One region of the Nocardia sp. NPDC004604 genome, then DNA from elsewhere that is predicted to be linked to it. Evidence: riboswitches for the same ligand, from Rfam matches in the RefSeq annotation. Region 1 holds a riboswitch; the other holds the start of a gene.

Region 1 (3,496 bases):
TGGTCTCCAAACCCTTGAGCAGGGTCCACGCATTGAACGGGCTCAGCGCCGGACCGGTATGGCGCATAAGATTCTTCACCGGACCGTCGATGTAGTCGTGCGGGCCGAGAATCGCGCCGCCGAGCACCCGACCCTGACCGTCGATGTGCTTGGTGCCGGAATACACCAGCACATCCGCGCCGAGTTCGAAACCGCGCTGCAGCAGCGGGGTGGCAAAGACGTTGTCCAGCACCACCTTCGCGCCCGCGGCATGGGCGAGTTCGGTCACTCGGCGCACATCGACCAGCGTCTGCATCGGGTTGGCCGGCGTCTCGAAGAACACGGCCTGGGTCGGCACCGACAGCGCCTGCTCCCACTGGTCCAGATCATCGCCGTCGACGAAGACGGTCTCCACACCCCAGCGCGGCAGGATCTCATTGCACACCACGAAGCACGAGCCGAAGAGGCTGCGCGCGGCCACCAGTCGATCGCCCGCACCCAGCAGCGCGCCGAGCGCGGTGAATACCGCCGACATACCGCTCGCGGTCGCGAAACAGGCCTCGGCGCCATCGATCAGGCGCAGTCGCTCCTCGAACATGGCCACCGTCGGGTTGCCGTAGCGGGAGTAGACGAAATGCTCGATATCGCCGGTGAACGCGGCCTCGGCCGCCTCGGCGCTCTCATAGACGAAACCGGAGGACAGGTACAGCGCCTCGGCGGTCTCCTCGAATCCGGAGCGGCGCAGGCCGCCTCGGACGCCGAGCGTCGCGGGGCCGACCCCCTTGGGCAGCGGTTTGTCGAACGCACCCCCGGTGATCATGACTGCCGCCACGGCAGACCGAATGCGCGCCAGCCGGAGCCGCCGCGGTGACCGAACTCGTCGATGGGGCCCTCGAAGCCCTCGAGCACGTTGTACGACGGTTCGATCCCGACACCGGTCGCGGCGACCGCGGCACCGATGGAACGCTGCCCGGAGCGACACAGAAAGACGACGGGCGCCGCCGGATCGCGCCCCTCCAGCGCCGAGGTCAGCTGTGCGACGAACTCACCGTTGCGGGCGCCACTGGTGTCGACCCATTCGATCAGCACCGTCGGCCGATCGATCGAACTCGTATCGGGGACGCCGACGAAGCGCCATTCGGCCTCGGTGCGCACATCGACCAAGACGGCCTCGGGATTGTCGCGCAACAACTCCCACGCCTGCTGGGGGGTGATGTCACCGGCATATGTCATGCGATCCTCCTGTGAATCCACGCTTGCCGCACCTGGGTTTCGGTGCGCGGCCAGGTCGTCACCCGGAGCACCCCACCGTGGAGGAGGGTTGCCGACCAGCCAGCCGGGGCTTGACGCTGGTTCTCATGACCTGTGTCCGAGATTGCCTGGGCAGGGGCCGCCCTGTCAAACCCAGGTCAGCGCCACGCCGGGTAATCAGTTGCAGACGATCCAGCGGTCGCCGGAGCGAACCAAATTCCACGTCGCCGGCGTCTCCCGGCCGTCGACCGCGATGGTCACGTTCGCCTTCGCCCTATCGCCATCGACCATGGCGTTGTCAATGTTGGTGACCTTGATCGACTTTCCGGCCACAGCGCCACCGAACTGGGCGGCCAGCGGCGACTTGCTCTCGTCGAATCCTTGGCAGGCCACCGCGGGTGGCGGTGTGTTGTCGGTGGTGCCCCTGGCCTCTGCATAGCGATGCACCGCGGCCGCGATCTTGTCCGATTCTGTGACATTTTTCTCAGCGGGCGATAGCACCGCGCCCAGCACGATGGCGACCAGGACGACGGCCGCGAATACGGCTGCCGCGATGAACGGCGCCATCGTGCGCCGATCGGTCTGGTCGACCTCGATCACCGGTTCGTCATCGGCGCCCTGCTGCTCTGTCATGGGTCGATCATCCCTGGTGGGCAGCGGTATCCGACAGGCGCCCCCGGACCGGGCGCGACCCCGCACGGCAGCGGCACAGCAATAATTCGATAGCCAACCGGACAGTGGGTACTCGGGTAAGTGAGCCCGGGTGGCAACCATCCGGTTCACGCACCGCCCGCAGGGTGCGCCATGCGCCACCGATAGAATCGCGAGACTGCGGCCTGCTGTCATAGCCATATGCCAGCTCACCAACGTAGCGACTGCGCAGCCGCGAGCCGCCTGTCCGCATCGTCAGGTGCAACCAAAAGGTGCGCCAAGTTAGCCTAAGCTAAGACTGACGCCATAATTGTTTCGACCATAAGGGTGCGCGTAAGAGATGACCGAACACAGTGCAGAGTCGACTAGCGGTGCGCGCGAGCCCTCCGTGGTTACGCAAGCTGCCACCTCCGGGCCTGACGCGCACACCGCCGGGACTCGCCCGCTTCGCATCGCGATCGTAGGCGCAGGACCGGCCGGTATCTACGCCGCCGACGCGTTGATGAAGTCCGATGCCGAGGTGAGCATCGACCTGTACGAGCGCATGCCGGCGCCGTTCGGTCTGATCCGCTACGGCGTCGCGCCGGACCACCCGCGCATCAAGGGCATCATCACCGCCCTGCACAAGGTGCTCGACAAGCCGCAGGTCCGCCTGCTCGGCAATATCGACTACGGCACCGACATCACCCTCGACGATCTGCGCACGTTCTATGACGCGGTGATCTTCTCCACCGGCGCCAACGCCGACCGCGCGCTGGACATCCCCGGCATCGGCCTGGACGGCAGCTACGGCGCCGCGGACTTCGTGTCCTGGTACGACGGACATCCGGATGTGCCGCGCACCTGGCCGCTGGAGGCCGAGAAGGTCGCCGTCCTCGGTGTCGGCAATGTCGCACTCGATGTCGCGCGTGTGCTCGCCAAGACCGGCGACGAACTGCTGCCGACCGAGATACCGCCAAACGTCCACGCCGGATTGAAAGCCAATAAGGCGGTCGAGGTGCACGTCTTCGGCCGCCGCGGCCCGGCGCAGGCCAAGTTCACGCCGCTCGAGCTGCGCGAACTCGACCACTCCCCGACCATCGAGGTCATCGTCGATCCCGAGGACATCGACTACGACGAGGGCTCCGAGGCCGCGCGTCGGCACTCCAAGCAGGTCGACATGATCGCGAATACGCTCGAGCAGTGGGCCATCCGCGATGTCGGCAACCGCCCGCACAAGCTGTTCCTGCACTTCTTCGAATCCCCCGCGGAGATCATCGGTGAGGACGGCAGGGTCGTCGGCCTGCGCACCGAGCGCACCCAGCTCGACGGCACCGGCAATGTCAAGGGCACCGGTGTCTTCAGGGACTGGGACGTCCAGGCCATCTACCGCGCCGTCGGCTACCTGTCACAGAACCTCACCAACCTGCCGTTCGACGATCAGGCCGGTGTGGTCCCGAACGAGGCCGGACGCGTCATCGCCGACGAGGACGCCGATGGTGCACAGCGCTATCTGCCTGCCACCTACGTCACCGGCTGGATCAAGCGCGGTCCGGTCGGCCTCATCGGCCACACCAAGGGCGATGCCAACGAGACCGTGGCCTGCCTGCTCGACGACAGCGTGAACTTCACCCCG
Region 2 (3,496 bases), on a different contig from region 1:
CAGGCGCTGCGAGGCCAGCGCCAGGTAGTAGTCGGTGACCTGCTGGAAGTAGGCGATATCGATCGCGGGCAGGCCTTCGGCGATGTTCTGCTCGACCGGCGGTCGCAGCGCCAACGCCCTGGCAATGGCCACCCGCTGCTGCTGTCCGCCGGACAGCCGCCGCGGATAGGCGTCGGCCAGTTCGCCGATGCCGACCCGGTCCAGCAGTTCCTCGGCCTCGCGCTCGATCTCCTTGCGCGGGCGACCCTGCGCGGAAATCGGTGCGAGCGTGACATTGTCGAGCACCGTCAGGTGCGGGAAGAGATTGAATTGCTGGAAGACGAAGCCGATATGCGAGCGCTGCTTGCGCACCTCGCGATCCGATAGTGCGTGCAACCTATTGCGGCGCAGCCGATATCCGATCAGCTCGCCGTCGATGTGCACGGTGCCCGCGTCCAGGGACTCCAAGTGGTTGATCACCCGCAGCAGTGTCGACTTGCCGGAGCCGGACGGGCCGATCACGGTGACCACCTCACCCGCCCGCACCGTCAGGTCGATACCGCGCAGCACTTCGGTGGTGCCGTAGGACTTTCGCACGCCGCGAACCGCGACGGCGGGGGCTTTGTCGACGGTGATGTCGATCGTTGCGGTGACCGGTGCGCTCATCGGGTGGCTCCGCGCGGTGCGGCGGAACCGCTTTCGGCGATTTCGCGCAGCTTGTGCCACACCTGCTGGATCGGCGTCGGTGGCGGTGTCCGGTGCGCGCCCTTGGCATAGTGCCGTTCGATGTAATACTGCGCCACCGAGAGAATCGTGGTCAGCACGATGTACCAGACCGTCGCGACCATGAGCAGCGGCACCACCCGGCCGTTGCGTCCGTAGATGACCTGGACCTGGTAGAAGAGTTCCGCGATCGCCATTACCGAAACGATCGAGGTGCCCTTGAACAGGCTGATCACCTCATTGGTCGCATTCGGCAGGATCGAGCGCATCGCCTGCGGGACGACCACGGTGCGGAACTGTCGCAGCCGCGGAATCCCGAGTGCCGCGGCGGCTTCCAACTGTCCGGGATCGACCGAGATGAATCCGGCCCGGATGATCTCGGCCGAATATGCAGCCTGATGCAACGCGAGGCCGATGACCGCCGCGGTGAACCCGCTGATCACCCCGTTCACCTCGAAGGTGAGAAATCCGGGGCCGAACGGGATGCCGAGCGAAAGCGTGTTGTAAAGGTAGGCGATGTTGAACCAGAACAGCAGCTGCACGATCAACGGAATCGAGCGGAACGCCCAGATATAGACCCACGAGATCACCCGCAGCACCGGATTATTCGACAACCGGGCGATTGCCAGTGCGGTGCCGATCAGGAATCCCAGGGCCGTACCCCACAGGGTCAGCTCCAAGGTGACCTCGAGCGCCGATAACACCGACTTCGCGGTGAAGTACTTGGCGAAGGTCGACCAATCCCAGCCCGGATTGGTGACCAGTCCATGGATGAACTGCGCGAGCAGTACCAGCGCGATGGCGCTGATCACCCAGCGCCACGGATGCCAGGCCCTGGCGATCGGCGGTGCGTCGGCGATGGTTACGGCAGTGCCAGGTGCGTGGGCACCCGGTATCGGAACATCCGATAGGGCATCGGATGCAACGGACGCGCTCATGATTTCGGTTCCTCCATCGTTCCCGGCGGAAGCACCCGCACCCGGTGGCCGGGGGGTTGCTGCGACGTCGACGAGCCAGGTCTCTCGGTCGCTCTGGATGGTGTGTCCGACGCCGAGCACGGGTCGGTCGGTCTAGCCGAAACATCATGCGAAGCAGGCGAACTCCGGCACAAGGGTACGAATCAGTGTGAGCGCAGACCTTGTCCGAATGGTCGTGAACAGGGATTATCGACCGGGTCGTGCGGTGGATCGCGAGGCTTCGGGTGCGGTCCGTCCGGCGTGTATCGCCTGGAGGGTGCACCCGGCGTTTCGTCGCGACGGTCCGGTACGGTGCGCGACGCGATGGCGTTGCCAGTCGAAATCAGCGCAGTTCCGGTGGTTTGCTGGAGTACGCTCTGACCTCGTTCGTGCCCGACGATGAGGAGGTTCACGTGACCCTGCTGCGCCGTCTGACCACGCTTACCGCCATCGCGACCGGTGCGGCCGCGCTGACGCTCGCCGCCCCCGGCCTCGCCGTCGCGGTACCTGCGCCGATACCCGGAGCCGCAATCCCGGCGGCGCCCGCGCCGTCCGTCCAAGCCGCACCCGGAGATGCGTTCGGTGCTTACCAAGCCACCGTCGAGGCGCTGCGCGCCTTGGGCATCGACCCGTTCCTGTACCCGGCGGCTGCGGCGTTCTGCTCCAGCAGCAACTCCCTCGGCCTGGTCCCCGCCGTCGCGGGTGCTGTGCCCGGGCCGTGGCCCAAGACCACCGTGGCCATTCCGGGACTGGACCTGTCCGCGGTCAAGACGGGCCAAACCCTGTTCACCTTCATGCCCTACGGCGTAGCCCCGGACAGCACGAACGTCTCCGGCATGAACGTCGCCTGGCTGAACCTGGCCAATGGCCGCAGCGGCGTCACCGCCATGGGTCCGATCTCCGACGTCGTCCGAACCATGGTGCCCGCGGAAATCCCTGCCGATATACGACCACTCGCCGAACGTGCCTTCCAGAACTTCTTCGCCACATTCCCCACCGGAGGCATCCGCGCCGTCCCCGTCGAGACCGGTTCCGGCACCGTCCTGGCCGCGGTGTTCGGCACCGTGGACAACGGTGGCAAGCCCTGCTTCTTCCTCCCGACGGTCGGCATCACCTCGGTGCGCTGAGCCCGCCGACGTCTGACGCAGTTGGGGACCGGGCCGGATCCCGGCCTGGATATAGCGCCAGCGGGTTCGGGCGTGCGGCCGCCCGATTCCGGGGTTGATCAAGATCTGGTGGCGGGTCGGTCGGGCATTGCCGCCATGGATTCGGCCTGGTCTCGGTCAGTGGGCGGTGTCGAGGTGGCGGGATTTCCAGGTCAACGTGTTCGCGCGATGGGCCCGGCGCGAGCGGGACCACAGGCGTAGATAGGCGGCGATGGAGACCGGGTGGGCCAGGGCGGCAAGGATATCGGCGCGGGTCAGTGAGCCGCCTTCGAGTGAGCGGGCGAGTAAGCGGCCGGTGACCGCGGCGCTGTAGCCGAGGAGACCGGCGGCGCGCACCCGGCCGTGACCGGCGACGGCGGCCAGCGGAGGTACCCAATAGGCCAGTGCTGCAATAGCTCCCACGGCTGCGCCGCCGACGGTCGTGCCGCCGTAGGCCGACCACAGCCAGCGGGTGTAGCCCACCTCGAGTTCGGTTGCGTCCCGGTACATTCGGGTCCGGGCGGCGCGACCCGCCGCGACCAGTGCGGTGCGGCGACCGGAACGGCGCAGGGCGCGAGCGATATCCAGATCCTCGGTGGGGCTGGCGGCCACCGCCGCGTGACCGCCGACGGCGTAATAGGCCGTGGCATCGAAGACGAGGAATTGGCCGCAGGCGACCACCGTCGAGGGTCT

What was found. Region 1 has a riboswitch for S-adenosylmethionine ahead of ABZW16_RS20070 (rhodanese-like domain-containing protein). Riboswitches for the same ligand answer to the same signal wherever they lie in the genome.
Region 2: it holds a riboswitch for S-adenosylmethionine, as region 1 does, so the genes downstream of both, ABZW16_RS23140 (amino acid ABC transporter permease) here and ABZW16_RS20070 (rhodanese-like domain-containing protein) in region 1, are expected to answer to the same signal.

What each region holds. Positions count from the first base shown of each region.
Region 1 is NZ_JBEXLC010000052.1:37,633-41,128, forward strand. Features, by position in the region: gene ABZW16_RS20065 (O-succinylhomoserine sulfhydrylase) at 1-799, opposite strand, end outside; gene ABZW16_RS20070 (rhodanese-like domain-containing protein) at 796-1,212, opposite strand; SAM riboswitch class IV at 1,227-1,343, opposite strand; gene ABZW16_RS20075 (hypothetical protein) at 1,408-1,863, opposite strand; gene ABZW16_RS20080 (FAD-dependent oxidoreductase) at 2,270-3,496, shown strand, end outside.
Region 2 is NZ_JBEXLC010000064.1:37,024-40,519, reverse strand. Features, by position in the region: gene ABZW16_RS23145 (ATP-binding cassette domain-containing protein) at 1-645, opposite strand, end outside; gene ABZW16_RS23140 (amino acid ABC transporter permease) at 642-1,640, opposite strand; SAM riboswitch class I at 1,651-1,744, opposite strand; gene ABZW16_RS23135 (hypothetical protein) at 2,021-2,785, shown strand; gene ABZW16_RS23130 (glycosyltransferase family 2 protein) at 2,942-3,496, opposite strand, start outside.